3 regions of the Blautia sp. HCN-20427 genome follow, and region 2 is predicted to be linked to each of the others. Evidence: riboswitches for the same ligand, from Rfam matches in the RefSeq annotation. Region 2 holds a riboswitch; each other region holds the start of a gene.
The links. A riboswitch is a leader RNA that binds a small molecule or an ion and turns the genes downstream of it on or off. The one in region 2 is predicted to bind thiamine pyrophosphate.

Region 1 (9,905 bases), on a different contig from region 2:
TCGGTATCAATGCACCTACTTATGCCCAGAATTATGAATATTCCCGTATCGCTATTGATTTGGCATTGGGCCGCGGCGGTGACCAGGTGGTTATCAAAGATAGGGACCAGATGACATATTACGGCGGCAAATCCCAGCAAATGGGTAAAAATACCAGGGTAAAAGCCCGGGTGAAAGCCCATGCTCTCCGGGAATTTATGGTCAGCAAGGATAAGGTTGTAGTCATGGGACACAAGATTTCCGATGTGGACTCTATCGGTGCAGGTATCGGTATCTACAGGGCGGCAAAATCTCTGAACAAAAAAGCTCACATTGTGGTAAATCATCCCACCATGTCAGTGCGTCCGATTATGGAAAATTTCCTGAAAAATCCGGATTATGATGAGCATATGTTTATAGACAGCGATGAAGCAAAAGAAATTGTGGATAACAATACAGTCGTTGTGGTGGTAGATACCAATAAGCCGAGTTATACAGAATGCGAAGAACTTCTGCATAAGACCAAGACCATTGTGGTGCTTGACCACCACCGTCAGGGCAGCGAAGTGATTCAGAATGCAGTGCTGTCCTATATTGAGCCTTACGCGTCTTCGGCCTGTGAAATGGTAGCAGAGATTCTGCAGTATTTTTCTGATGATATCAGGATTTACAATATTGAAGCAGACGCGTTGTATTCAGGCATTATTATTGACACCAATAACTTTACGGCAAAGACCGGTGTGCGTACCTTTGAGGCTGCAGCGTTCCTGCGAAGATGCGGGGCTGATGTAACCAGAGTGCGCAAAATGTTCCGCGATGATGTGAAATCTTACAGGGCTAAGGCAGAAGCCATTCGCCATGTAGAGACGTATAAAACCTGTTTTGCCATTGCCGTATGCCCCAGTGAGGGTATTGATAGTCCCACCGTAGTGGCTTCCCAGGCGGCCAATGAACTGCTGAATGTGGACAGCATTAAGGCAACCTTCGTGCTGACGGATTATCAGGGCAAAATTTTTATCAGTGCCAGGGCTATTGATGAAGTCAATGTGCAGCTGATTATGGAGAAAATGGGTGGCGGCGGCCATATTAATATGGCAGGTGCCCAGCTTCCGGGTGTAACTGTGGAAGAAGCAATCCGGCAGTTAAAAGCAACACTTGACCAGATGATGAAAGAAGGAGACATAGAAGTATGAAAGTAATACTGATTGAAGACGTAAAATCTTTGGGCAAAAAAGGACAGATGGTAAATGTAAGCGACGGATACGCAAGAAACATGCTGTTTCCCAAAAAGTTAGGCGTAGAGGCAACCCCGAAGAATATCAATGATTTGAAGCTTCAGAAAGCACACGAAGACAAAGTGGCAAAAGAAAATCTGGAAGCGGCAAAACAGTTTAAGACAGAACTGGAAACCAAACAGGTGATGGTAAGCATTAAGGTGGGAGAAAACGGCAGAACCTTCGGTTCTGTTTCTACAAAGGAAATTTCCGAAGCAGCCAAAGCGCAGCTTGGTTATGACATTGACAAGAAGAAAATGCAGCTTGCAAATCCAATCCGGGAATTAGGCACCACACTGGTTCCGGTAAAACTGCATCCACAGGTGACTGCAGACTTGAAAGTTGTAGTAAAAGAAGCGTAAGAAGGGAGTTCCCGCCGAAATGGAAGAAGCACTGATTAAGAGAATCCTGCCCCACAGTATGGAGGCAGAACAGTCGGTCATCGGCTCTATGATTATGAGCAGAGACGCTATTGTAGAGGCGTCGGAGATGATTACAGGGGCGGATTTTTACCAGCAGCAGTATGGTATCGTGTTTGAGGCCATGGTGGAGCTTCATGACGAGGGAAAAGCAGTTGACCTTGTAACATTGCAGGAGAGACTGAAAGAAAAGGATTTGCCGCCGGAAATTTCCAGCATGGAATTTGTCCGGGATTTGCTGGCAGCAGTTCCCACCTCAGCCAATGTAAAATACTATGCCGAAATCGTAGCAGAGAAATCCATGCTACGGAAACTGATTAAGACCACAGAGGAAATCAGCAATGCCTGCTATCTGGGCAAAGAGAAGACTCAGGACATTCTGGAAGTGACGGAGAAAAAAATCTTTGACTTGGTGCAGAATAGGGGAAGTGAAGAGTTTGTGCCTATCCGCCAGGTGGTGTTAAACGCCATTGAAAAAATCGAGAAGGCTTCCAGAACCCAGGGCAGCGTTACCGGTATTCCCACAGGTTTTATCGATTTGGATTATAAGATGTCGGGATTTCAGCCTTCGGATTTGATTCTGGTGGCGGCCAGACCTTCTATGGGAAAAACGGCTTTTGTATTGAATATTGCCCAGTATATGGCCTTTCACAGCGATGTGACAACGGCTATATTCAGTCTGGAAATGTCAAAGGAGCAGTTGGTAAACCGTCTCCTGGCTCTGGAATCCAAGGTGGATTCCCAGAATATTCGAACCGGTAATCTGGAAGACGAGGAATGGGCGAAGCTGATTGAAGGCGCCAATATTATCGGAAAATCAAACCTGATTATTGATGATAAACCTGGTATTTCTATCTCGGAACTGCGTTCCAAGTGCAGAAAATATAAGATGGAACACAATCTGGGCATTATCTTTATCGACTACCTGCAGCTGATGACGGGGAGCGGAAGAAGCGAGTCCAGACAGCAGGAAATTTCAGAGATTTCCCGTTCTCTAAAGGCACTGGCAAGAGAACTGCATGTACCGGTGGTGGCTCTTTCCCAGTTGAGCCGTGCAGTAGAGCAGCGTCCCGACCACAGACCCATGCTTTCAGACTTGCGAGAGTCAGGGGCCATTGAGCAGGATGCGGACGTGGTTATGTTTATTTATCGTGATGATTATTATAATAAAGATTCCGAGAACAAAAACATTGCGGAAATCATCATTGCAAAACAGAGAAATGGTCCTATTGGTACCGTAAATCTGGTTTGGATGCCGAATTATACGAAATTTGTGAATATGAAAAAATAAGAGGCAGCCGCTTTCATGCGGCTGCCTCTTGGAATATCCGGTATCACTCGTCATAGATGCTGACAATTTCCCCTTCCAGAATCCGGTTCATATTTTTTACAGCGCAGAAGTTTCCGCACATACTGCAGGTATCTTCTTTTTCCGGTTTGGCCTCTGCCCGGTAGCGTCTGGCTTTTTCCGGGTCCATACTGAGCCGGAACATTTCTTCCCAGTCCAGCCTTTTTCGAGCCGTGCTCATGGCATAATCCCAGTCAGAAGCCCCATGGATTCCTTTGGCAATGTCCGCAGCATGGGCCGCTATTTTAGAAGCGATAATCCCTTCTTTTACGTCCTGTTCGTCCGGCAGACGCAGATGTTCTGCGGGAGTGACATAGCACAGGAAAGATGCACCGTGGGAAGCTGCTACAGCGCCGCCTATGGCAGCTGTAATGTGGTCATATCCCGGTGCAATGTCTGTCACCAGAGGACCCAGTACATAAAAAGGTGCACCCTGACATACGGTCTGCTGGATTTTCATATTGGCTTCAATCTGATTTAAAGGCATGTGCCCCGGCCCCTCGATAATGACCTGTACATTCTTTTCCCAGGCCCGTCGGGTTAACTCGCCCAGTGTCACCAGTTCTTCTATCTGGGAAATGTCCCCGGCATCTGCGATACAGCCGGGACGGCAGGCATCTCCCAAGCTTAAAGTCACATCGTATTTTTGACAGATATCCAGAATCCAGTCATAGTGTTCATAAAACGGATTTTCCAGTCCGGTCATTTCCATCCAGGCAAAGATAATAGAGCCCCCTCTGGAAACAATGTTGGTAAGCCGCTTGTTTTCTTTGAAACGGCAGGCAGTGCTTTTATTGATACCCACATGAATAGTCATAAAGTCCACGCCGTCTTTGGCATGCATTTCTACAATATCCAGCCATTCCTGTGTGGTGATGTCTTTTAATGGTTTATGGTAGTAAACCACAGCGTCATAAATCGGTACAGTTCCAATAATGGCAGGGCACTCCTGAGTCAGCTTCCGGCGGAACTTTCTGGTATCCCCGTAAGAACTTAAATCCATAATGGATTCTGCACCCATTTCCACGGCGCTTTGTACCTTCTGCAATTCCATATCAACGTCTTTCCAGTCCCTTGAAGTTCCCAGATTCACATTGATTTTCGTTTTCAGCATAGAGCCCACGCCGTTGGGATTTAGACATTTGTGCAGTTTGTTGGCCGGAATGACGGCTTTTCCCTCTGCCATGTACTGACGCAGTTCTTCGGGAGAGATACCTTCCTTTTCGGCAACAAGTTCCATTTCCTTTGTGATGATACCCTGCCTTGCGGCATGCATTTGTGTAGTGTAAGTCATAGGTTTTCTCCAATCTTTTATTTTTTAAACCAGAGAATCCGAACCTGCGGCACAGCCATTTTCCACAAAAAAGAAAAAGTCTGTGCCGAAAGGATGCACAGACATATAAAATCAGTATGTGTAAACTCCCTACGTTGGCATAATCCAAATCAGGTAATACAGGTCGAAGCCAAACTTCCTCTCAGCCCATGGGGCTCCCTGGTTATTTTTTATCAGTTTAGCACCGCTTTAAGTAGTTGTCAACAGTTTTTGTCGAACGTATTTTCTTGCAATTTAACAGGGGTTTGTTATAATAATTAGGAGAAACAAAGAAAGGGGTCAGTATATGCAGAAGGCCATTTATTCGGTTTCGGAGGCAGTTCACTTTCTGGGAATTCAATCCCATGTGCTCAGGTACTGGGAAGAAGAACTGTGCCTTCCGATTGGAAGAAACGAAATGGGACACAGATACTACACCCGATGGGATATTCAGGTTTTTCTGAGTATTAGAGAACTAAAGAAAAAAGGGTATGCACTGAAAGAAATAGGAGAACTGACAACCCTTTTTTATAAAAATCAGGCAGAGAAAAAACAACCTGAACATAGAACAGCGACCCTTTCCGTATCAAGGGAATTTATGGAAATTATCAGTAAACTTGTAACGGACAGGCTTCAGGAAAAAAATTCCGGGGAAGAGAGGTATAAAAGACTGGATGAGCGAATCCGCAGCTGCCAGCAGTACAGGCGGGAAGCGGCAGCGGCTGTGGAGAAGGAAGGGCAGAAAAAGAAACGGTTTTTTCAGAAAAAATAAAACGAAGAGGCAGGAATCACGAAAATTCCTGCCTCTTCGTATACGCTTCATGATACAAAACATCATAGATGTTTCTGTATTATGTAAATCTTAGCCTTCTACGATAGCTTCTGTAGGACAAACACCAGCGCATGTTCCGCAGTCAACGCATGTATCAGCGTCGATAACGTATTTGTCATCACCTTCGGAAATAGCTTCCACTGGACATTCACCAGCGCATGTTCCGCAGCTTACACATTCATCTGTAATAACGTATGCCATGATTGTACCCTCCTTATATATTCTGAACCTTGCGATTCAGTTCTTAGGGTTATTCTAATATATTTATTTCTATAATACAAGTCTTAATTTAGAAACATAGCAGGATTTTTTTGTGCATACAGGGGAAAAAAGGGAAGCGTAAAATGGAGAAAAACAGTTGAATATAATGAGAAAAGAGATTATAATAAGATAATAGAAAATTTTAAGGAGGAATTACCCATGAAAGTAACACCAGATATGACAATTGGTGAACTGCTTCGTTTAGATGAAAATATTGTGCCGATTCTTATGAGAGCAGGCATGCACTGCATCGGCTGTCCTTCCGCACAGGGAGAATCACTGGCAGAAGCAGCTATGGTTCACGGAATTGACGGAAATATGTTAGTTGCTCAGATTAACGATTTTCTGGAAAATAAATAAAAATGTGAAAAACCTCCGGGCAGAGATTCTGCTGCGGAGGTTTTTTGCTTGCATCTTAGATTTTTGTCAGCTGTGTCAGTGCATTTTGCGGAATCATGCAACCGCCGTGCTCCTCCAGATAAGCCTGCTTGGCCGGGGAGAAAGAGGTACCGCTTCCATATTCGGAAAGTATGTTGCATACTTTGTTGAAATCTTCCGGCAGGGTTTTCTCCTGACGCAGTATCAGTGAATAGGTACCGTCCTTTTCGTTTTTATACAAAGCGCTGAAACCTTGGAAAAAATTATTCAGTCCGTGAGCGGCTTCAATGACAGTATCCAGATTCCGGAATGTGTACTCGCGCATTAAATTTACGGAAACCGGAGTTTCCTCAGAAATCTCAGTCTTTTTTGTCTCTTTTGTAGTTTCTTCAGAATTTCTTTCTTTCTTTTTGCGTTCCATGGCTCTGGATTTTGCCTCATAAATTTTCTGGAAAATACCCAGAATATCGTCTGCACCTTCTACTTCCACCGGAGGGGCTTCCTCAGACGATGTTCCGGAATTGCCCAGAGGAGTAAATTTGGAAAAACGTGTATCCAGTTCTTCTGGGTCGTCTACCTTGGAAATAATTAAAATAATGCTGTCTGCAGATACGGGAATGGCCTCAATCATCAGAGGGGTATTGTCTGCTTCAAAGCCAAATTCCAGGTTAGCCTGCTGCATCATATCGCGAAAGAGACTTTTGGCATTTTCACTTCCGTAAGCCAGTTCGCTTAAACGAATATGCCGCTCTTCCAAATCAGCTCTGGTAAGTGTGCAGCGTATTTGATTTTCATTTATTTTTTCTATTTTCATAACATCACATCCTGTCTGGTTATTTATCTAAAGATGCTATTTTTCCTTTTATATTATATACTATGCACCGTCGGATTGTAAAGAAGAAATACTTGCTAATTTACCGTACAGATGCTATAATAGGGAACAGATAGAGAAGACTGCCCTGTAAATTTTACAGGAAGGAGTGAAACTCAGGTAGTCTTTTCATGTTCGGCAGATTTTATGATTCAAGAAATGCAGCATTCTGCTGCAGCAGGCGGATACATTCTGTATCACTGCAAATTTCCACTTATACCAGAACATACGGGGAGTCTTTCTTTATCTGTTTGTAACTGAATGAGGCGTTTTGTGCGGAAAAAAAGAAGAAGCAGGATAATAATATATCACAAACATTTGCATTCTGCGGGAGGAAAGTATGGATAAAAACGAAAGGAAGATTCTGCACCGGGAACTGGAGACTTATGAGGATATGGGGGTGACGTTGTATCTGAACGGAAGGTCTACCACACCGAAACGTATTGAGAAAGCATATAAGATGGCAGAAGAAGGCGGTTATATGCGGGATTACATTCAAGATGAAGATGGAAAGCTTCAGGCCGTTTCCTTTGATTTGGTAAAGGGCTGAATCACCATAATTGTGTATAAAAAAGAAAAAAATCTGAAAAAAACATGAAATCCTGGAAGAAATAGATGACGAAAGAAAAAAATATGCTATAATACACATAAAAAGAGAGTTTAAAAGGAGCTGGAAAATGGCAAAACGAAGGAAAAGAAGAAGACGCAGGAGAGGGATTCCTCCCGTGTTTATAGCATTATTTCTTATCGTAATTGTTGGTGCAGCAGGTATTATTACAAGTTATGTAAAGAAATATACACCGTCAGATACCAGAATGGATTTGGAACAGTACTATAAGCTGGAAGGTCAGGAGGAAGCTGCTTTGATTCTGCAGGATACGGTCAGTGACAGCAAAGGCCGGGTGGCAGACGGAAAAATCTATATCCCCTACAGCGTGGTAACGGATACGCTGGACGGAAGATTTTACTGGGATGAAGAGACACAGAAAATGCTGTATACCACACCCGATGCGGTGATGGAGATTCAGCCGGAAACTACGTTCAGTACAACCGCCGGGACAGAGCAGGAGGAAGGTTATGTTCTTGTAAAGGAATTTGACGGCAGTTATTACATTGCTCTGAACTTTCTGGAGAAATACATGCAGATAACAAGTCAGGTATATGAAAGTCCGGCAAGGGCTGTGATTTCTTATAAATGGCAGAGCATGCAGACTGTGGAAGCAAAAAAGGATACCGTGGTGCGTTATCAGGGGGGGATTAAAAGTCCGATTCTTTCAGAAGTGAAAGAGGGTGATTCCCTGCAGCTTCTGGAGGAAATGGAAAACTGGTCCAGAGTTATGACTGCGGACGGTTTGGATGGCTATGTGCAGAAAGAAGATTTAAAAGCAGCAGAAGAAACGGAACTGGTATATGAGGGCAGCTATGAAGAGAATTATACCAGTCTTACCAGAGATTATAAGATTAACCTGGCCTGGCATCAGGTAACATCCGAGGCAGCCAATTCTGCATTTGACCAGACGATGGAGGAGGTAAAGGGGGTGAATGTCGTTTCTCCCACCTGGTTTTCCGTTACGGGAGGCGAGGGTACCATTTCTTCCCTGGCCAGCGCTGAGTATGTGGACAAGGCTCATGCAAAAGGCATGGAGGTATGGGGACTGATTGATAATTTTGATGAAAATGTAAGCACACTGGAAACTCTGTCAAAGAGAAGCGCTCGGACTCATATTATCGAAATGCTTCTAAGTGAGGCAAAAAGAGTGGGAATGGATGGCATTAATGTGGATTTTGAAGCCCTGACAGAGGAAGAGGCACCGCATTTTATCCAGTTTATCCGGGAGCTGTCTGTCACCTGCAGGGCAAACAATCTGGTTTTGTCTATTGATGACCCGGTGCCGCAGTATACGGCTTTCTATAACCGGAAGGAACAGGGAATTATGGCGGATTATGTGATTATCATGGGATATGACGAGCATACCACAGGTTCCGAAAGTGCCGGCTCAGTGGCTTCTCTGCCGTTTGTGGAGGAAGGAATTGTGCAGACGCTCAAAGAAGTTCCCAGGGAAAAGGTGATTAACGCTGTACCATTCTATACCAGATTATGGACAGAGAATAACAACGGTATGGTATCCAGTGAGGTCTTTGGCATGGACCAGGCGGACAAGTATGTCCAGGAAAAGGGGATGGAGGTCTACTGGAACAAAGACGTCTCCCAGAATTACGGAGAACTTGTTACAGCTGAGGGAACACAGAAAATCTGGCTGGAAGATGAAAAATCCCTGGAGGAGAAAATGAAGCTGGTTCAGCAGTATGAGCTGGCTGGTGTAGCTGCATGGAAACTGGGATTTGAACGGGCAGATGTCTGGGAAATCATCGGTAAATATTTACAGTAAGAAAAGAAAATACGAGGTGGAGTATCATGGCAGAATACGAAATGTTTAAGACAACCCTTATGGGCGGATATGACAAGGAAGAAGTGCAGGAACTGATTCAGAAGCTGAAAGACGAAATGGCAGAGATTCAGGTCAACTATAAGAAGCAGATTGCAGACCGGGATACAAAGATTGCAGAGCTTCAGAAACGAATTGAATTAAAAGAAGCTTATCAGGCCCGCATGGAGGAAGATATCAAGGAAAAATACCAGAAGTATATTGACAATTACGAAAGTATCGGAAAGCTGGTATTTGAAGCCCAGATAAAGGCGGAGGGCATGGAAAATGAAGCACGGGAAAAGTGTGAAAAAATGATAGCGGAAGCAGAAGAAGAAGCCAAACGCCGGGTGGAAGCTGTACAGTCAGAGATTGATGATAAACTTCTGGAAGGTAAGAAGAAATATGTGGCTGTACAGGAAGAAATGAACGGTATCGTAGAGCTGATTAATCAGGCTCAGAGAAGATTTATGTCTTCTTATAAGGAGGTACATCAGATTATCAGCAGTATGCCTACATCTCTGAGCGATATCGGGGAGGATACGGAACTGGAAATCCATAAAATCGAAATCCCGGAGGAAGAACATCCGGAAGCAGAAGTGGACGACGAACTGCATCTGGGAGATACCCAGGAACTGGACATCATGGATGCCATGGAGGATATTGCGGAACTGGAAGAGTTTGACGAAGAGGACGAGGAAGACGAAGACAGTAAGCTGGCGCTCCAGATTTCAAAACTGCTCAGCGAAGAGGATGAGGCCATGCTGGAAGAAGAACTGGATGGTCTTCTCAAAGAATAAAAGGT
Region 2 (9,905 bases):
CGTCTTGCGGGCGATGAATTCTGTATTTTCTTCTATGGCTGTTCCGGCAAAGAAGAAATTCGCCATTATATAGAACGCCTGCAGGTTCGGCTGAAACATACAACGATTCGGTTACAGGAAAACCAGGAGTACTCCATTTGTATTTCCGGTGGAATTGCATGGTATCCTGAAGACGGACGGAGTTGTGAAGAATTACTGGAACGGGCAGATAAAGCAATGTATACAGTGAAAAAGGATGAAAAAGGACAGTTTAAGGAATATGAAAAGAGAACAGGCAACGAAATACAAAGAGACCATATTGATTGTAGATGATATGGAAATCAATCAGGAAATCCTGACAGAAATGCTGAAAGAAGATTACAATCTGATAAAAGCTTATGACGGTCAGGAAGCGATTGATTTATTGGAAAAACACCACTTGGAGATTCAGTTAATCCTGCTGGATTTTATTATGCCCCAAAAGGATGGCCTGGAAGTCTTAAGAGAGATGAAGGAAAAGCAGTGGATAAAAAGGATTCCGGTCATTATGATTACATCGGAGGATTCTCTGGCTTTTATGCATAAGGTGTATGAACTGGGAGGAACAGAGTATATACACCGTCCGTTTGACCGTTATGTGGTACAGCAGCGCATTAAAAATACACTGATGCTCTACGCCAAGAAGCGGCGGCTGGAAGAAATGGTGGCAGAGCAGGTCTATGAGCGGAAAAAGAACAGCGATATGATGATGACCATTTTCAGCAACATTGTAGAGTTTCGGAATGGAGAGAGTGGGCTGCATGTGCTGCATATCCGGATTATTACGGAAATTTTGTGCCGTTATTTATCGGAAACCACCCATCAGGTGAACTTGTCCGGCAAAGACATCAGCAATATTGCGTTGGCCTCGGCGCTGCATGATGTGGGAAAAATTGCAATTTCAGAAAAAATACTGAATAAACCGGGCAAGCTGACAGAAGAGGAATATGAGATTATGAAGACGCATTCGGCTATTGGTGCAGATATTGTAAGCAGATTAGAACCGTATCAGGAGGAACCTCTGGTAAAATTTGCTTATGATATCTGCAGATGGCATCATGAGCGCTGGGACGGAAAGGGGTATCCGGACGGTTTGAAAGGCGGGGAAATTCCGCTCCATGCTCAGATTGTAGCCATTGCAGATGTATATGATGCGCTTACCAGTGAGAGAGTGTATAAAAAAGCCTATTCCAGCCATGAGGCCATACAGATGATTGCAAACGGGGAGTGCGGGGCGTTTAATCCCATGTTGTTGGACGCTCTTTTCGTACTGGAGGATGAGATTTTGGAGGCGCTGGAAAAGGAGGGTCAGGGAAACCATGACCGGATTTTTACGGCAACGGAAAATATTATGCAGTCCTTAAACATTCCGGTTCACACAGATTCTTTGCAAAAGAAAGTTGCTATTCAGAAGGGGGAGAAAAAACCTTGAATTATCGTTTGGATATACAGTATGACGGAACCCGGTACGGCGGGTGGCAGAAGCAGAAAGATACAGACAACACCATACAGGGGAAAATCGAAGAGGTATTATCACGTATGTGCCAGACTCCGGTGACGATACAGGGCGCAGGCAGGACCGATGCAGGGGTGCACGCGGCAGGGCAGGTGGCAAATGCGCATATGGAGACGGAAAAGACTTGTGAGGAAATCTGCGAATATCTCAACCGGTATCTTCCGGAGGATATTGAGATTGTCCGGGTGAAGCAGGCGGCAGACCGTTTCCACAGCCGCTTAAACGCCAGAGAAAAGGTGTACCAGTACCGCGTTGCTGCAGGTTCTCATAAGAATGTGTTTGAGCGGAAATACCAGTGCCCGCTTCATGAAAATCTGGATGTACCGGCCATGAGAGAGGCGGCGGAATTTTTGACGGGAACTCATGATTTTAAAAGTTTTTGTTCCAATAAAAAGATGAAAAAGTCTTCGGTCAGAACCATATATGACATCGAAATCCGGGAAGAGGGGCAGGAAATCCGCATGACCTATACCGGCGACGGATTTCTCTATAATATGGTAAGAATTCTCACCGGAACTCTGATTGAAGTGGGAAGAGGAGAGAGAAAGCCAGAGGAAATGATGGAAATTCTGGAACGCTGCGACAGAGGCGCGGCGGGATTTACAGCGCCGGCCAGGGGATTGACCCTGCTGGAAGTGCGGTATTAGGAGGAAGACAGTATGGAAAACAGCAGAAACCGGGAAATGGAACAGGAAATTCGTAAGAGCATGGAACAGCTTTATCCTAAGGACCCGGATCATTTGTACAGCCGGATGCAGGTGGAATTTTATGCCTGCAATTACGAGAAAAAAAGTGTAACCCTTCGTTTTCCGGTACAGAGATGGGAATTAAATCACATGGCAACCATGCACGGAGGTCTCATAGCCACGGCTATTGACACCACCTGCGGCGTTACGGTGCGCAGCGTCAGCGGAAGTGAAAAAATTCCTACCATTAACCTGAACCTGAATTATCTCTCCCCTGCCATGGCTCAGGACGCCCTGCTGGTAACGGCAAAAGCAGACCGGGCCGGACGGAGAATCTGCAGTGTATCTGCAGCATGCCGGTCTGAAAAAACGGGGAATCTCATAGCCACTGCCACGGCAAATTTCATGATTCTGGAGTGAAATTTTGAATGCAAATAAAAAAATAAAAGCAAAGCCTTTGAAAAAGCGGGAATTTATGGTACTATAGTCCTTAGACTGTAAAGGAAGAAATTACGATAGATGGAGGAAGAAAAAAGTGGAAAAAGAAACAGCAAAAGAAACCGTTTCTAAAAACTTTATTGAACAGATGATTGAAAAAGACCTGGCAGAGGGCAAATACGAGGAAATTTGTACCAGGTTTCCGCCGGAGCCAAATGGTTATCTGCATATCGGACATGCAAAGTCTATTTTATTAAACTATGGTCTTGCACAGAAATACCACGGAAAGTTCAACATGCGTTTTGACGACACCAATCCGACTAAGGAAAAGGTAGAGTTTGTGGAGTCCATCAAGGAAGATATCAAATGGCTGGGTGCAGACTGGGAAGACCGTCTGTACTTTGCTTCTGACTACTTTGAGCAGATGTACGAAGCGGCTGTAAAATTGATTAAGAAAGGAAAAGCCTTTGTCTGCGATTTGACGGCAGAGGAAATCCGGGAATACAGAGGAACCCTGACAGAGCCGGGCAAGGAAAGTCCCTACAGAAACCGCAGTGTGGAGGAAAATCTGGAATTATTCGAAAAAATGAGAAACGGAGAATTTGAGGACGGCAGCAAGGTACTTCGCGCCAAAATCGACATGGCTTCTCCTAATATCAATATGCGTGATCCGGTTATCTACCGTGTGGCGCATATGACACACCACAACACCGGGGACAAATGGTGCATTTACCCTATGTATGATTTTGCACATCCTATCGAAGATGCCATTGAAGGTGTGACCCATTCCATCTGTACCCTGGAATTTGAAGACCACAGACCTTTGTATGACTGGGTAGTAACAGAACTGGAATATCCGCATCCGCCAAAGCAGATTGAATTTGCAAAGCTGTATCTGACCAATGTAGTGACAGGAAAACGTTATATCAAAAAGCTGGTAGAAGACGGCATTGTAGACGGCTGGGATGACCCTCGTCTGGTATCCATTGCGGCTCTTAGAAGACGGGGCTTTACACCGGAATCCATTCAGAAATTCGTAGAGCTCTGCGGTGTCTCAAAGGCGAACAGTTCTGTGGATTACGCTATGCTGGAATACTGTATCCGCGAAGATTTGAAGATGAAAGTGCCTCGTATGATGGCTGTTTTAGACCCGGTAAAACTGGTTATTGATAACTATCCGGAAGGCGAAATCGAGTACCTGGAAGTGCCCAATAACATGGAAAATCCGGAACTGGGCAGCAGAAAAGTGCCTTTCGGAAGAGAACTTTACATTGAAAGAGAAGACTTTATGGAAGTTCCGGTAAAGAAATACAAACGTCTCTATCCGGACAATGAAGTGCGCCTCATGAATGCGTACTTTGTGACCTGTACAGGCTGCGAAAAGGATGAAGAGGGAAATGTAACGGTTATCCACTGTACGTATGACCCGGCCTCCAAAGGCGGAAATTCCCCGGACGGAAGAAAAGTCAAAGGAACGATTCACTGGATTTGCGCTGAGACAGCCGTAGAGGCGGAGTGCCGTCTGTATGAGAATATCGTAGATGAAGAAAAAGGCGTATACAATAAGGAAGACGGAAGTTTGAACCTGAATCCGAATTCTCTTACGGTAGTCAAAGGCTGTCTGGTAGAGCCGGAACTTGGAAAAGCAGAGGCTTACGACCGGTTCCAGTTTGTGAGAAACGGATTTTTCTGTGCGGACTGCCATGACAGCAAACCGGGAGCGCCGGTATTTAACCGCATTGTGTCTCTGAAGAGTTCTTTTAAACTGAATCAGTAATGATTAAGATGTTATACGAAAAGAGGAGCCTGTGAACGAATTACTAATTCCTCTGGATACAAAAAGCAAAGTGCCGATTTACGAGCAGATTTGTGACTATATCAAAAGGGCTGTGCAGCAGAAGCATTTAATGCCGGGAGAAAAGCTGCCTTCGTCCAGAGCCTTTGCCAGATGTCTGGCTGTGAGCCGAAGCACCGTAGATTTGGCTTATGACCAGCTGGTATCCGAAGGGTATATTGAGTCCATTCCCTGCAAAGGCTACTATATCTGCGAAATAGACAGTCTCTACGTTCCCGGCAGGAAGAGGACAGAAGAGTGGAAAACAGAAAAAGAGAATCCCTCTAAAAGGGCAGCGGGAGAACAGAAAACCTGTGCCTATGATTTTTCTTTAAACGGCATAGCGCCCGGCGGTTTTCCTCACAATATCTGGAAAAAGCTGGCAAGGCAGGTGCTCTCAGAGGATGACGATACCTTGTTTCAGCTGGGAAATCCCTGGGGAGAATATGGATTTCGCAGCGCAGTAGCGGAATATCTGTATCAGGCCAGAGGCATGCGGTGCCGCCCGGAGCAGATTTTAATTGGAGCAGGAAACGATTATCTGCTGATGCTCCTGGGAACCATTCTGGGGAAAAACCGTGTGATTGCCATGGAAGACCATACCTACCTGACTGCATATTACGATTTTCTGCACATTGGGTATGAGGTAAAAGCGGTGAAGCAGGACGAAAGCGGTATGTGTATCTCCTCTTTGAAAGATTCCGGTGCACAGATTGCCTATGTGATGCCCTCTCACCAGTTTCCCGCAGGCACGGTTATGCCCCTGAAACGCCGTATGGCACTTCTGGACTGGGCAGAGGAAGCGGAAAATCGCTACATCATTGAGGATGATTACGACAGCGAGTTCCGTTACCGCGGAAAGCCTATTCCGGCTCTGCAGGGATTTGACAGGGGCGGGCGTGTGATTTATATGGGAACTTTTTCCAAATCCATTGCCCCGTCCATTCGTGTCAGCTATATGGTTTTGCCGGAGTTTCTGGCAGAGCAGTATGCAGAGCGGAAAAGTCCTTTTTCAGTAACCGTGTCCAGAGCAGACCAGAAGATACTGGAGTTATTCTTAAAAGAAGGAGGATATGAGCGGCATTTGAACCGTATGCGGGCTGTCTATAAAAGCAAGCATGACAAAATGGTGAAAGTTCTGCGGGATATGGGGGATATCTGTACTTTTTCGGGAGAATATGCGGGACTTCATCTGGTACTGGAATTCACAAACGGGCTGACAGAAGAGGAGGCAGTTTTGCGGGCAGAAGCGGCCGGTGTTCAGGTCTACGGATACTCGGAATACGGCATAGAAAGCAGCAAGATAAAAAAAGAACCGGAAAGAAAGGTACTTCTGGGCTATGCCTGCATGACCGAAGAAGAAATCGAAAAAGCCATGAGGAAATTGAAAGAGGCCTGGGAATAAGTATTGACAGAAAATTATAAATACAGTAAACTGAACGTTGCAAGGGGAGCTGGAGCAAGTCCGGCTGAGAATAAAACCACATTCGTTTTAGACCCTCATACCTGATTCGGATAATGCCGGCGTAGGAAGCATTTTGTAAAATCTGCAGGTTCAGATACAGACATGAATCCCATCAGGTACTCCCTGGTGGGATTTTTTATACAGAAAGAGAATAAGGAGGAAGGAAACATGAACGCAAGCGTAGCTATCCAGACTTTGCCGGAGGCAAAAGACGACGAGGAATTAATCCGTATTGTAGACGAGGTGATTGCCTATATTAAAAGTACGGGAAATAATTATTATGTAGGCCCTTTTGAGACAACCATTGAGGGAGACTATGACGAACTCATGGACATTGTAAAGGAATGTCAGCATATTGCAGTGAAGGCAGGAGCGCCGTCTGTAGCTGCTTATATTAAGGTCAGCTACAAGCCGGAAGGAGATGTGCTTACCATTGAAAGAAAAGTCTCAAAACACCACCAGTAAAATCTGGACCGTGTCGGCTCTGGCTGTACTGCTGGTGCTTTGGCAGGCGGTTTCCATGGCCGGGCTGATTCCCAACTTTATGCTGCCCTCCCCGGTGGATGTGGGGAAGGCTTTTGTGGGGGATTTCGGGCTTTTAATGGAAAATGCAAAGGTAACGCTTTTGGAGGCGGCTCTGGGACTGGCCTGCGGTATTGCCGTGGGTTTTCTCATGGCGGTAATCATGGAGCGGTTTGAAAAGCTGTACAAAGCCTTTTATCCTTTAATTGTTCTGACCCAGACCATCCCTACGGTGGCCATTGCGCCCCTTTTGGTGCTGTGGTTTGGATATGAAATGCTGCCAAAGGTGATTCTCATTGTGGTGGTGACTTTTTTTCCTATTACCGTAGGACTTTTGGACGGTTTTGGGTCTGCGGATAAAGATATGATCAATCTCATGCGTTCCATGGGGGCAGGAGAGTTTCAGATTTTTCGTTATATTAAGCTGCCGGGAGCCATGAGTCACTTTTTTGCCAGTCTTAGAATTTCCGTGTCGTATTCCGTAGTAGGCGCTGTGATTTCTGAATGGCTGGGAGGCTTCAGCGGTCTTGGGGTTTACATGACACGGGTAAAAAAAGCATTTGCTTATGACAAAATGTTTGCCGTGATTTTTCTCATTTCCATTATCAGCCTGCTTCTTATGAAGCTGGTGGAAATTCTGCAGAAAAAGGCCATGCCCTGGGAAAATGTGAAATAAGACAGAGGAGAAAAGATACATGAAAAAGAAATATTTTGCGACGCTTTTGTGCGCGGCAGTTCTCACAGCTTTTACAGGCTGCGGGGAATCCGGCGATCTGAAAGAAGAGAAGAAAGCAGAAAATAAAACAGAAAATCTGACTTTTGTACTGGACTGGACACCGAATACAAACCATACCGGTCTGTATGTGGCCAAGGAAAAGGGATACTTTGAAGATGAGGGGCTGGAAGTGGAAATCGTACAGCCGCCGGAGGACGGTGCAGACGCCCTGGTGGCGTCGGGAAAAGCCCAGTTGGGTGTTTCCTTTCAGGATACGATGGCACCGGCGGTAGCGGGAGAAGACGCACTTCCCAATACAGCCATAGCTGCTGTTGTACAGCACAACACTTCCGGTATTATTTCCAGAAAAGGGGAGGGCATGGACCGTCCCAAGGGACTGGAAGGGAAAAAGTATGCCACCTGGGACGCTCCCATTGAAAAAGCCATGATGAAAAACGTGGTGGAGGAAGACGGAGGGGATTTCAGTAAAGTGGAACTGATTCCAAGCACAGTGACGGACGAGGTATCCGCACTGAAGACAAAGTCCGTGGACGCTATCTGGGTGTTTTATGCCTGGGCTGGTGTAGCTACAGAAGTGGCAGGTCTGGATACAGACTACTTTGCGTTTAAAGATATCAATCCGGTATTTGACTATTATACACCTGTAATTATAGGAAATAACGAATTTCTGGAAAAAGAGCCGGAAACGGCAAAAGCTTTTTTGAGAGCGTTGAAAAAGGGGTATGAATTTGCCATTGAAGACCCGGATGCGGCAGCAGACATTCTCTGTGAGGCTTCACCGGAACTGGATGTGGAACTGGTAAAAGCCAGCCAGAAATATTTGGCTGACCAGTATAAGGCGGAGGAAGAACGCTGGGGATATATCAGCCCCGAGCGGTGGAACGCTTTTTATAACTGGCTGAATGAAAACGGCCTGTCAGAAACAGAAATACCGGAAAATACAGGATTTTCCAATGAGTATCTTCCGGAATAAGAAAGGCGGCAAAAAAATGGCACAGCTTGAAGTTTCCCATGTGACAAAATCCTTTGACGGCAGGAAGGTTCTGGAGGACGTGTCCATCCGTCTGGGGGAGAAAGAACTGGTGGCTCTTTTAGGCGTCAGCGGCGGCGGAAAAACAACACTTTTTAATGTGATTTCCGGTATCTTAAAGCCGGACAGCGGACAGGTGTTTTTAGACGGGGAGGAGATTACAGGCAGTCCGGGGAAGGTCAGCTATATGCTTCAGAAGGATTTGCTTCTGCCTTACCGCACCATTGAGGACAATGTGGCCCTGCCTCTGATTATCAGGGGGGAGAAAAAGAAGGCGGCGAGAAGTCAGGTGCAGCCCTATTTTCAGGAATTTGGGCTGGAAGGGACTCAGAAAAAGTACCCGGCTCAGCTTTCCGGGGGTATGCGCCAGAGAGCAGCGCTTCTGCGGACGTATATGTTTTCTCAGAAAATTGCCCTTTTGGACGAGCCGTTTTCCGCCCTTGATACCCTGACAAAAAGTGCCATGCATAAGTGGTATTTAAACGTCATGGAGCAGATTCACCTGTCTACAATTTTTATTACACATGATATAGACGAGGCCATTCTTCTGGCGGACCGGATTTATCTTTTAACAGGGAGTCCGGGAACCATCACAGAAGAAATTGTGATAAAAGAGAAAAAGCCCAGAGCGGCGGATTTTAATCTGACGCCAGAGTTTCTGGAGTATAAACGGTATATTCTGGAGAAGATAGGGGAAAATTAAAAGCCGCATATAATATTCAGATAGCAGTGGAGAACTATTATAAAAATGCATTTGGAGATATCGGAAAGTATTACAACATGATAACGCAGCTGTGAGGTGTTTTTGTGAAGGGTTTGTATGTGGTGAGGTAGAGATGGGAAAAGGTATGAGAAGGTCGCAGAAATGCGGCTTTTTCTTTTTGTTTCTTCATCTTCTTGAGTTGCAGATAAAAATCAGTTAAAATAAAGTGTAGAAAGCAGAGGGACATGTTGGGAGAATGTGACAATCATGTATTATGAAGAAGATTGTGCCGCATTACTGGAACAGACTTCAAAAAGAAGAAGCTTATGAGAAGTTTGAGGAAATTAAGCAGGTTTTACAAAAGGATTATGAAGAAAATAAAGAACCATCAGGTGAATTTAATAAGAATATTTGCAGATACGTATGGGCTGTGCTTACCGAATGCTGTACTTTTTGACGCGTCATCGTTGTTTGGACTATAATACTATAGTTCAATAGATAAGAGTAAATGGAGGTTTTGGATGAGTGAAAAGAAAAAGAAAATAGGTTTTACTGTTGCATGTGTAAACGAATTTGCACAACATCATAATCTCAGTATACAGGAAGCATTTCGTTACCCTTTTCAGTTTAAAGGTATTGCGTTTATAAAAGAAAACTATGAAGTTGAGCATACTTTAGATTTTGAAACAATAATAGAAGACTTGGGGATATTGTGCCGAAAAAACGGAGGCGTGTTATGAGATTATATCATGGAAGTAATATTGTAATTGATAGTATAAATTTGGCAATGTGCAGACCATATAAAGATTTCGGTTTAGAAACAACGGAAGAATGTGCAAAATTTGTCATGAATAATAGAAATCGAACATTTACAAATATGATATGGTTATAGGACCTGTTGCGGATGATAATATGGCATTATTATTTCGTCAGTATGAAAATGAAATTATTGATTTT
Region 3 (9,905 bases), on a different contig from region 2:
AAAGCGGGCAAAGCTGCAAATGGAGTGACCTGCATGGTGCCTGATTTGACTCCTTACACAGCTGCTTTAGAACCTTTCTGCGATTATGTATGCAAAGATTTGACACAGGTTATTGCTCTAATCTCCTCTCAGAAATTTATAAAATTTTGACAACTACCTCTCTTGCGAATCCGGCAGACTCTAATATGTTAGCCAAACGCCCTTTTATCCGGCAAATGTAAGCGTGCCGGACAAAAGGACGTTTCCCTGTCTGTTATTTATTTTTTTTCGCCAGTTCCATAATCTCGTTATATTTGCTCATAATATACCCGTAATTTTTCCTCTTATGAGGCAGAAGACAGGCGCTGCAATCCTTTATGCCATTGTCCGTATATTTGAAGTTTCCGCCGCATTTACTGCCAAGGGCGTACAGCGGGCAATAGCAGAACAGACAGTTAAAATTTTCCAAATCTTTTGTTTCATGGCAAGGAAAATACTCACAGTTTTTGTGAGCAAAAAAAGAATATTCCTTTCCCTCCCAGTATGGTTTTTCCTGTTTTTTTTCTTCACTCATGGTCTGATACTCCTCTCTTTTTATTTTTTTCTATGCGATATCCGCCATATGCCTGGGACTGTACTGCCCGTTTTCATGGAAAATTTCTTCCAGAAGATTCAAATTTTCATCGGAGTGTTCAATTTCTCTTGCATATTCATAAGCTGTCTGAACAATTTCAGAAAAGGTCAGTCGTTCCTGATTCTGCAGCCATTTTGCGAAACAAAGTTCATCTATCCAGAAGACGCTGAACACAGCCAGAACCATTTTGGTATACACCATATCGTCATAAACAGCGCCGCAGAAATAAGTATAGACAAAAAATATAAGAATCTGTTCCTGATAAATTTCCCAGTTTTCCCTTTCCTTTTCTTCTATGTACTGCAGAAATTTTCCACGCTTTTTCTCATAAGAAGACCTTCCTTCTCCGTATAATTCAGCTTCCAGACAGGACAGGTTTCCCTCCCATTCCGTGCGCAGCACTTCCAGTCTGCGCAAGTCTTTCAGCATAAACTGCATACTCTCAAAACGAATTTCTGAACGTTTTTCAGGTTTTCTATCTTTTATTTTCTTATCTGCTTTCTGCAGTTCTTCCGCAAAATCCACTTCAAAAAGTATGCCTTCTTCCAAAGCATTCTGGAAGAGCTGTGTTATGTGCAGACATAGGAAAACTCGCTTTCTGATACTGTATTTCCGATTTTGAAGGATTTGAAAAAGATACGTTCGCACCTCTTCCAGCTTTCCGAAAAGCAGAAAATCAAAGTCTTCATAATCTTCCTCTATTTCTTCCAAATCGTCCTCTTCTTCCAGAAATTCCACTCTGGATTTGCAGCCCAGAATCATTTCTGCTGCCACAGGACAGGAAAGAGACAGGGACAGCTCCCGCAGGTTTTCAAATTCCTCTGTGTGCCTTGGATACTGCCTGCAGGTTTCGCACAGTGAGGAGGGGCCCAGTTTCCTATAGATATCGCACAAATTCTTTTCATTTAAAAAGCTGCAGCGCTTTTCATACTGCTCAAAGGCTCCCACAGACCAATCAATAGAGTTCAGAAGACGGATACCGAAATCTCCCTTCACCCGACTGTAGGTTTCCAGAGATTCCTCATCTATGAATATCTGCCAGCCTGCACAGCAGGTATCCGGACATTTGTCAGCCGTGCAGACAAAATCCTGATAATAGTGGGGTTTTCTGTAATACATAGTGAAAATGTTCCTTTCTGCTTTTCTCGTAGTATTCTCAAAAAAGAATACCACTGCCCCACCCCTTTTTCAAGTTTCCTTCATGTATTTCTCAAAAATATTTTCCACATTTTCTTTTCTCAACGCATACATATGATTCAGCGGCCCGCTGCCGTTTCCCAGGTTCAACTGTGCCCGCAAGGCTCCGGTAATGTATGCTTTTGCCCTTCTGACGCTCTCCGGCACATCATAACCTTTTGCCAGATTACAGGCTATGGCAGAAGACAGCGTGCAGCCAGTGCCGTGTGTATTGGGATTTTCCACTTTTTCTCCTGGATACCAGATAAATTTTCCTTCAAAATACAACAAATCATCTGCCGTCTCCTTTAAATGTCCGCCCTTTAAGAGCACAGCTCCCTCCATGCCCTCTCCAATGATTTGCGCCGCTTTTTCCATATCTTTTCCTGTATGAATGTTCATTCCTGTCAGAATTTCCGCCTCTAAGAGATTGGGGGTCACCACATCAGCCAGCGGAAACAGTTCTGCCTTTATTGCCTTCTCTGCCTCTTTCTGCATAAGAGTTCCCCCACTGGTAGCTGACATGACCGGATCCGCCACAATATTTTCGGCTTCATATTCCCGCAGTTTTTCTGCAATGGCATGGATAATCTGGCTGTCTGAAACCATACCGATTTTCACAGCATCCGGACAGATATCCTGGAAAATACAGTCCAGCTGCTTTGCCACAAATTCCGGCGGTACGTTCTGAACCCCGTAAACTCCGGTAGTGTTTTGTGCAGTCAGGGCAGTAATGGCTGTCATGGCATACAGACCGTGTGCAGTAATGGTTTTTATATCGGCCTGGATACCTGCTCCGCCGCTGGAATCTGAACCTGCAATGCTCAGAACTTTTTTCATACTCCTTGCCGTCATTTCTTCTGAAAGTTCCCGCAGCCGCCTGCAGGCCTCTTTTATATTTTTCTGTCCGTAAATCCCGGAAACCACAGCAACACCGGAAACGCCGCTGCCTTTTAATTCCATCAGATTACTTTCTTTCACGCCTCCGATAGCTACCACCGGAATGGAAACGGCCCGGCAAATGGCCTGCAGCTCTTCTCTTGCAACAGGCTTTGCGTCCTTCTTGGTAGAAGTTCCAAATACAGCTCCCACGCCCAGATAGTCTGCACCCAGAGCTTCTGCTTTTCTGGCATCCTCCACAGTCCGGCAGGACACACCAATGAGTTTATCCGGCCCCAGTATTTCTCTGGCTTCCAAAAGCCCCATGTCCTTCTGCCCCAGATGAACACCGTCCGCCTGCACCTTCCTGGCAATTTCCACGTTATCATTAATCACAAAGGGAACTTTGTATTTTGCTGCTAACTGCCGGATTTTTACGGCTTCTTTGAAAAATTCTTCTTCTGCTAAATGTTTTTCCCTCAGCTGCAAAAAGGTAACTCCTCCTTCCAGAGATTCTTCCACCTGTTCTTCAAAAGACTTTTCTCCCACCCAGGTTCTGTCTGTCACTGCATAAAGCTGCATATCTTCTTTTTTACATTTCATGTCTTTTCCTTTCTTTCGGAGACGTAAAAACCGGGAAACGTCAGCACGTCTCCCGGTTTTCACATCTCCCTACGCTGGCATTACCCATATCAGGTTAAAGGGTCGAAGTTTGAGCACTTCCTCTCAGCCCGCCTACGGGCTCCCCTGACTGCATATGAAATTGTTTTTATGCATTTTCCAGCTTTTCTGTCCATTCTTTCTCCTTAAAGCCGGGAAGTGCAAAATCTTCGCCCACCAGAATCGGACGCTTCACCAGCATCCCATCTGTGGACAGAAGTTCCAACTGCTCTTCTTCTGTCATGGAAGGCAGTTTGTCTTTTAAATGAAGTTCTTTGTACTTATTCCCGCTGGTATTAAAAAATCTCTTTAAAGGAAGTCCGCTTTTTTCATACCATTCTCTTAATTCTTCCTTGGAAGGTCTGTCCTCCACAATATGGCGCTCTGAAAATTCCGGATTTCTCTCTTTCAGCCATTTTTTTGCTTTCTGGCAGGTGGTACATTTTGGATATTCCACAAATAATAACATAATTTTGATCCTTATAATCTCTCTGCATTCGATGCCATGAATTTGTACTCCGCTACAGAACGGTCAAAGCCTTTGATGTGGTCAAAGAGCCAGTCCACAACATTTTTCTGTACCTGTGCAACAAAAGCTTCTGTAGGACCTTCTTCCTCTTCCAGCATTTCCTGTAATTCTTTTACTGCTTTTTTGAATTCCGCATGTTTTTCCTTATGTTCTTTGATACCCGGATATTCCATTTCTTCCTGCAGTTTCTCCTCTGCACTAAAGTGAAATTCTGTATAGTCCAACAGGTAATCCAGCATTTTTACTGCTTTAATTTTACCCTGTCCGTCTTCACAGCTTTCCAGAAGCTGGTTAATTCTGCCAATCAGTTCTTTATGCTGAGAATCTATCATCTCATTTCCTGTTACTAATGTTTCATCAAATTCTGCTCTCATAGTCTTAAACCTCCTCTGTGATTAGCTATAGTGTACCACATTTTTTCCGGTTTTCCAATCTAAATTTCCTTTTCCAGAATCACTTTCTGACACCGAAGTCCATAATTTCTGTAAAATTCCAATACCGATTGATTGAAATTCCACGCTGTCAGTTCCAGTTTAAAAATATTCCTGCGTCTGGCTTCCGCTTCTGCCTCTATAAGCAGCAGTTTTCCGATACCCCGGTTTCTATATTTTTCGTCCACGCAAATTGCCTCCACATAGGCTCTCTGCCTTTTTCTGGTAATACTGCCTCCTCCGGCTGTATGATACTTTATCTCACACATGCCCACCATTTTTCCGCTTACGCTGGCTGCCAAAAACAGGATTTCCGGGTTAGCCATGTCTTCTGCAAACTGCTCCAATGTATAAAAATGCTGCACATCTTTATAAATATCCGGTCTGGCCTGGCTGTGCAAATCATGCACCTGCTACATAAATCCCGCGATTTCTCTGTAGTCCTCTTTCTCCGCCTTACGAATCTTTGGCTGTTCCTTCGTATCCTCCATATCTCTCCTGCTCCTTCCTCCTGCAAATTTCACCCCACTGGCAATGCCCACAGATTCCCTCCCGTCTGCCTGGCTTCAGAATACTCTTCTCCACCAAATGAAAAAACTCTTCCCAGGAAATGACACAATTTTCTTCCAGTCCACATGCAAGCAGCACCTTTCGGTCATATTCTTCCACTTTATCCTGGCTAATGCAGATATCTTCCCTTAAATTTGGACATTTCTTACATAGAATATCCCCTGTTGTCACAATTTGCAAGATTGGATTCTGCTCCATGCCTGCCAGAACGTTTTCCATATGCGCTGTAAATCCGTCACTATACCCTTTTCCCTCAAAAAAAGCAAGGCACATACCATGATGTGCCCGCAATCTGAGAAGCCTTTCTTCTCTCATCTTCTGATAACGCCTCCCAGTCTCTTTGTCAAAACCATTGCCAACAAAATTTTCAGCAAATCCGGAATAATAAAAGGAATGACACACCAGCCTAATACTGCGCCGATTCCCACTGGACCTGTCTGGCTGGTATACACGACCAGAAACCACAGAGTTCCTACGGTATAGCAGGCCAACAGTCCTGCAAGCATGGAAAAGAACAGCGCTGCCTTTCCTCTTCCGAAGAATTTTTCCATCCCCCACATCACCAGTGCAGAAACCAGAAATCCCACAATATATCCTCCGGTAGTTCCTGCCAGAACTCCAATTCCTCCTGTAAATCCTGCAAACACCGGAATTCCTATGATGCCAAGCAATATGTAAATCAAAACCGCCATGCTGCCTCTTCTTCCGCCTAAAATTCCCACAGCAGTAAAAACTCCCATAGTCTGCAGTGTAAATGGCACCGCCGCCGGAATGGAAATCCAGGAGCATACTGCAATTAATACTGCAAAAATACTCACATAAACCAAATCTTGTGTCTTATTTCGTTCCCCTGCTATTGTTGTCATATTCTTTTTCCTTTCCTGTTGCTGTTTTTCAATTTTTCTTCCTACACTTTACCATAGGGTAGCAATAATTGTCAACCTTATTATACTTTTAAGTTTACAATATACTTTTTGTTTACAATAAATGTGGCACAAAACAGCTATGGAAAAGAAAATAGGAAAAGCATTTTCATTCTCCATATGGTTTCGTGCCACATCTTCCTCTTGTATTTCTTAGTAGTTCTCTTCGCTCCACTTCAGGAAGGAACCTGTATTCGCGTCAATTTCAAACTCATACTCTGTCTGCTGGTAAACAATATCTCCCTCGTAGATATATTGCCCGTCATCCAAATCCAGTTCCATGCGCAAATCTTTTTCCTCTGCTCCGGGAACACGTTCTAAAGCCGCTTTTTTCGCGTCTTCCTGGCTGACAGCTACCTGAACGTTCTGTGCATCTCCCTGGGAACTGCTTTCTGCTGTGTTCTGCTGGTTTGCTGTATCCTGTCCCTCTGTTGTCTGTGTACCGGAGGGTGTCTGTGTCTCATAAGAATCACGGACGTCTGTTTCCTCACTTAAAACGGCTCCGTCACTGGCCCCGATGTCATAACTGTACTCCTTCTCTCCTGCATCAAACTCCACTTCGTAAATACTTCTTCCGTCATCTCTGTCCTTGCTGACTTTTAATCTGGAAACCTCATCTTCCGTAACCCCTGCCTTCTCAAATGCAATACTTTTGGCAGATTCCTGTCCAATATCCTTTCCTTCTGCTGCTCCGCATCCTGCCAGCAAACCTCCTAAAACCAAAACAGCTGTTATCCTTGTATATTTCTTCATAAATAAAATCTCCTCTCTGTATTTGATGAAGTCAGTATACCCAGGAAAGATTAAAGAAACATTAAAACCAGAAAATATTTTACTTTTTTTCTCCACTTTCTTCTGTGGGCAGCCAAAAGGTAAACACACTGCCCTTGCCAAGAGTACTTTCCACCTGGATTTCTCCCTGGTGGGCCTGCACAATCCATTTCACCATAGGCAGCCCCAGCCCGGAATGACTGTCCTGTATTCTGGCCTTATCGACCCGGTAAAACCGCTCCCAGATATGAGGAAGGTCTTCCGGGGAAATTCCCTTTCCATCATCCTCTATACTTCCCCAAATTTGATTTTCCATACCCTGCAGACGGATTTTCACATAGCCCGGTCCTCCGTGATAAGCAATGGCATTGGAAACCAGGTTCACCACCATACGGAGGTAAAGACTCTCGTCCACTTCCGCAAAAAGATTTTCCTCTATCTGCATTTCCAGCCGGATATTTTCTTTCTCTGCCAACAGTTCCATCTCCAAAGCAGCCATTTCCGTCAATTCACTGAGGTTTACCCGCTCTTTTTGAATTTCCTGCCGTCCCTGGTCTGCCCTGGACAAAAACAGGAGGCGCGAAATCATGTCTGACATTTCAAAAGCTTTTTTCTGAATCCTTTGCAGCTGCGTTTTCTGCTCCCTCGTCAGATTTTCGTCTTCCAGCAACTCCTCACACTGCGCCAGAATCACTGCCGCCGGCATACGAAGTTCATGAGAGACATCCGAGGTAAACTGCTTTTCCCTCTGAAATCCCTCCTCTATCTGCGCCAACATTTTATCAAATGTTTCTGCCATCACATAGACTTCATCTGTGCCGCGGCCAAGACCTACTCTTCTGGACAAATCCCTGTCTTTCTGTATCTCCTGTACGGTTTCTGTAATCTGCCTTACCGGGCGCAGCGTCCTTCTAATGAAAAAATACCCCGCTGTTCCTGTAAGCGCTACCAGCAGAGGCAACAAAATCAGAGCCAGACGCTGAACGGTTTTCATACTGTTTTCTGCACGATTAATGGAACAGACACCCCGGATATACACGTCCTGAAATTCTCCCGGCCGATACTTGATATCAAAAACATACCACCGCGCGGCGCCTGTTCCCACAGTCTGCATACTCCCATCTGCAAACACCGTCTTTTCCTGAAAACCATAAGGCACTCTCCCAAAGAGAAAGGTTCCCGTTTCATCATATAAAGCCAGGTAAATGCCATCCTCCAAATCATAAAAATCCTGTTCCATATCCAGTTTACCATTTTGCACACTTACTTCATCCATACTTTCATATACCCGCTTTTCCAGTTGAGCCTGTACAGAACCTAAAATTTCCTGGCTACTGAGGGAAAACAACAGCCCCAGGGAAATGCAGGTTAAAAGCGTCATGAAAAAAGTAAACATAAGCGTCACTTTTATTTTCAAAGATATTTTTTTCATGCTTTCTCCTTCAGCACATATCCGGCGCCCCGTACAGTGTGAATCAGCTTAGAAGTAAAGCCCTCATCAATCTTTTTCCGCAGGTAGCGGATGTACACGTCAATCACATTCGAGCCTCCTGTATAGTCATAATTCCAGATATGCTGCTCCAGCTTTTCTCTGGACAGCACGATTCCCTGGTTCTGTATCATATAGCGAAGGAGGGAAAATTCCTTTCCGGAAAGTGTAATCTCCTTCCCGCCCCGCAGAACTTCATGGGTATCCAGGTGTACTTCCAAATCCGCCACACGGCACACGTTTTCCTTCTCTCCTGTTCCCCGGCGCAAAAGCACCCGGATACGCGCCAGCAGCTCTTCCAAAGCAAAAGGCTTCACCAGATAATCATTGGCCCCCGAATCCAGTCCCTTCACCCGGTCTTCAATGCTGTCTCTGGCTGTCAGAAGCAACACCGGAACCTGATTTCCCTCTTTTCTGATTTTTGTCAGCACGCTCAGACCGTCCAGCACCGGCATCATAATATCCAGAATCACTACATCATATTCTGCACCGGCCAGATAGTCCAGCGCCTCTTCTCCCTGAAAACAGGTATCTACACTGTAATGCTCTTTTTTTAGCCTGGATACTAAAATCGCATTCATATCTCTGTCATCTTCGGCTACCAGAATTCTCATAAAATCACGTCCTCCCTGTACTTTCTAAATGCCTTTTTTCATCTAAATGCACATTTTTCATAGCAACAATGAGCCATACAACAAACATATTTCTCTGCTCTTTACTCATTTTTTCTGTATCATAAAATTGTCTTTCGCGAAACAGTTCAGATTCATTTTCAATTAAATCTTCTGCAAGATAGTTTTATCAATGGATTATCTCCCCTTCCATATCATATAGTTCTGTTCTTCACTTTGATTATATCAAATATTTTTATTTCGTACATAAATTTCCGTTCAAATTTATCGATAAAAAATATGTTCTGAATACTATTGAATGGCAATCTAAAAATTTATTGGAAATAACTTATAGGGAGGGATAAGTTAATGAAGTACGCAAAAGGTATAAAATATTCTTTGTCATTTGTAGCACTTTTGTATATTTTAGGTATTTGCTTTGTTCCTTTTGTGAAGCCACTAAAATATAATTGGACTGCATGGTTAGTTTTTGGAATATATTTATTAAATCTTGTTTTTTTGTGGGCTATTGATGGAAAGAAAACAACTATAATGGATGACAAGGAAGAAGCAACAAAAGAGGCGAAAATATCTCAAGAATTATTAAGAGACAGAAATAAATGGATTGTATAATGTTACGTCTTGATAGTTCTATACTAAAAGTAAAGTGGAAACGGGGCGTTGCAAAATAGGTGAGTGAGTATCTATGGAGCAACCCCCTTTTTTTGATAAAGCATCAACCAGTTCCATTCAAAAATTCTCGAAATTTCTCGCTATGTTCAAAAACGGCATTATAACTGCCTGCCATTTCAATTCCACCATCTACAAGAAAGATAATTTCATCATATTCTTTTAAAAGCGGAGAATGAATATCATGCGTAATCGACAGTAATGTCACATTCTTCCTACTAAGAAGCCGTTTCTCTATATCATAAGCACTTTTCTTATCAATCGCCGACATTCCCTCATCAAGAATCAATATCGGCTTTTCATGATAAACAGCCCGTGCCAATGCTATTTTTTGCTTTTGCCCTCCTGACAAGTTTGCTCCATTCTCTTGTATTACCTGCTCCAGCCTACATTTCTGATCTTGTATCAATTCCAAGACTCCACTGATTGTGCAGGCATCCACCAAACGTTTTGCATCTTCCTTTTCCGTAAGTGTAATATTCTCTTGTACGGTTGAATGAAACAAAAAAGTATTTTGACCAACTGTTGCAAACAAATTGATATATTGACGATATTTGTTTTCA

Region 1: linked by a shared signal. The riboswitch ahead of thiC (phosphomethylpyrimidine synthase ThiC) and the one ahead of WKT17_RS00470 (thiamine-binding protein) in region 2 are both predicted to bind thiamine pyrophosphate.
Region 3: linked by a shared signal. The riboswitch ahead of thiD (bifunctional hydroxymethylpyrimidine kinase/phosphomethylpyrimidine kinase) and the one ahead of WKT17_RS00470 (thiamine-binding protein) in region 2 are both predicted to bind thiamine pyrophosphate.

The regions. Positions count from the first base shown of each region.
Region 1 covers NZ_JBBKBX010000021.1:35,707-45,611, forward strand. The annotation lists gene WKT17_RS12660 (DHH family phosphoesterase) at 1-1,172, shown strand, start outside; gene rplI (50S ribosomal protein L9) at 1,169-1,615, shown strand; gene dnaB (replicative DNA helicase) at 1,635-2,963, shown strand; gene thiC (phosphomethylpyrimidine synthase ThiC) at 3,007-4,314, opposite strand; TPP riboswitch at 4,424-4,525, opposite strand; gene WKT17_RS12680 (MerR family transcriptional regulator) at 4,640-5,104, shown strand; gene WKT17_RS12685 (DUF362 domain-containing protein) at 5,195-5,365, opposite strand; gene WKT17_RS12690 (DUF1858 domain-containing protein) at 5,585-5,785, shown strand; gene WKT17_RS12695 (adaptor protein MecA) at 5,841-6,617, opposite strand; gene WKT17_RS12700 (hypothetical protein) at 7,015-7,224, shown strand; gene WKT17_RS12705 (glycosyl hydrolase family 18 protein) at 7,352-9,064, shown strand; gene WKT17_RS12710 (DUF3135 domain-containing protein) at 9,091-9,900, shown strand.
Region 2 covers NZ_JBBKBX010000001.1:89,836-99,740, reverse strand. The annotation lists gene WKT17_RS00500 (sensor domain-containing diguanylate cyclase) at 1-312, shown strand, start outside; gene WKT17_RS00495 (HD-GYP domain-containing protein) at 260-1,450, shown strand; gene truA (tRNA pseudouridine(38-40) synthase TruA) at 1,447-2,181, shown strand; gene WKT17_RS00485 (PaaI family thioesterase) at 2,194-2,640, shown strand; gene WKT17_RS00480 (glutamine--tRNA ligase/YqeY domain fusion protein) at 2,756-4,435, shown strand; gene pdxR (MocR-like pyridoxine biosynthesis transcription factor PdxR) at 4,467-5,897, shown strand; TPP riboswitch at 5,930-6,041, shown strand; gene WKT17_RS00470 (thiamine-binding protein) at 6,126-6,422, shown strand; gene WKT17_RS00465 (ABC transporter permease) at 6,391-7,155, shown strand; gene WKT17_RS00460 (ABC transporter substrate-binding protein) at 7,175-8,188, shown strand; gene WKT17_RS00455 (ABC transporter ATP-binding protein) at 8,205-8,948, shown strand; gene WKT17_RS00450 (hypothetical protein) at 9,223-9,405, shown strand; gene WKT17_RS00445 (DUF3791 domain-containing protein) at 9,470-9,688, shown strand; gene WKT17_RS00440 (DUF3990 domain-containing protein) at 9,831-9,905, shown strand, end outside.
Region 3 covers NZ_JBBKBX010000004.1:23,354-33,258, forward strand. The annotation lists gene WKT17_RS03225 (HAD family hydrolase) at 1-150, shown strand, start outside; gene WKT17_RS03230 (cysteine-rich small domain-containing protein) at 254-553, opposite strand; gene fliB (flagellin lysine-N-methylase) at 584-1,732, opposite strand; gene thiD (bifunctional hydroxymethylpyrimidine kinase/phosphomethylpyrimidine kinase) at 1,802-3,271, opposite strand; TPP riboswitch at 3,321-3,427, opposite strand; gene WKT17_RS03245 (arsenate reductase family protein) at 3,438-3,797, opposite strand; gene WKT17_RS03250 (bacteriohemerythrin) at 3,809-4,231, opposite strand; gene WKT17_RS03255 (GNAT family N-acetyltransferase) at 4,291-4,698, opposite strand; gene WKT17_RS03260 (DUF1284 domain-containing protein) at 4,745-5,173, opposite strand; gene WKT17_RS03265 (biotin transporter BioY) at 5,170-5,724, opposite strand; gene WKT17_RS03270 (PepSY domain-containing protein) at 5,935-6,534, opposite strand; gene WKT17_RS03275 (sensor histidine kinase) at 6,614-7,984, opposite strand; gene WKT17_RS03280 (response regulator transcription factor) at 7,981-8,655, opposite strand; gene WKT17_RS03285 (hypothetical protein) at 9,022-9,285, shown strand; gene WKT17_RS03290 (ABC transporter ATP-binding protein) at 9,389-9,905, opposite strand, start outside.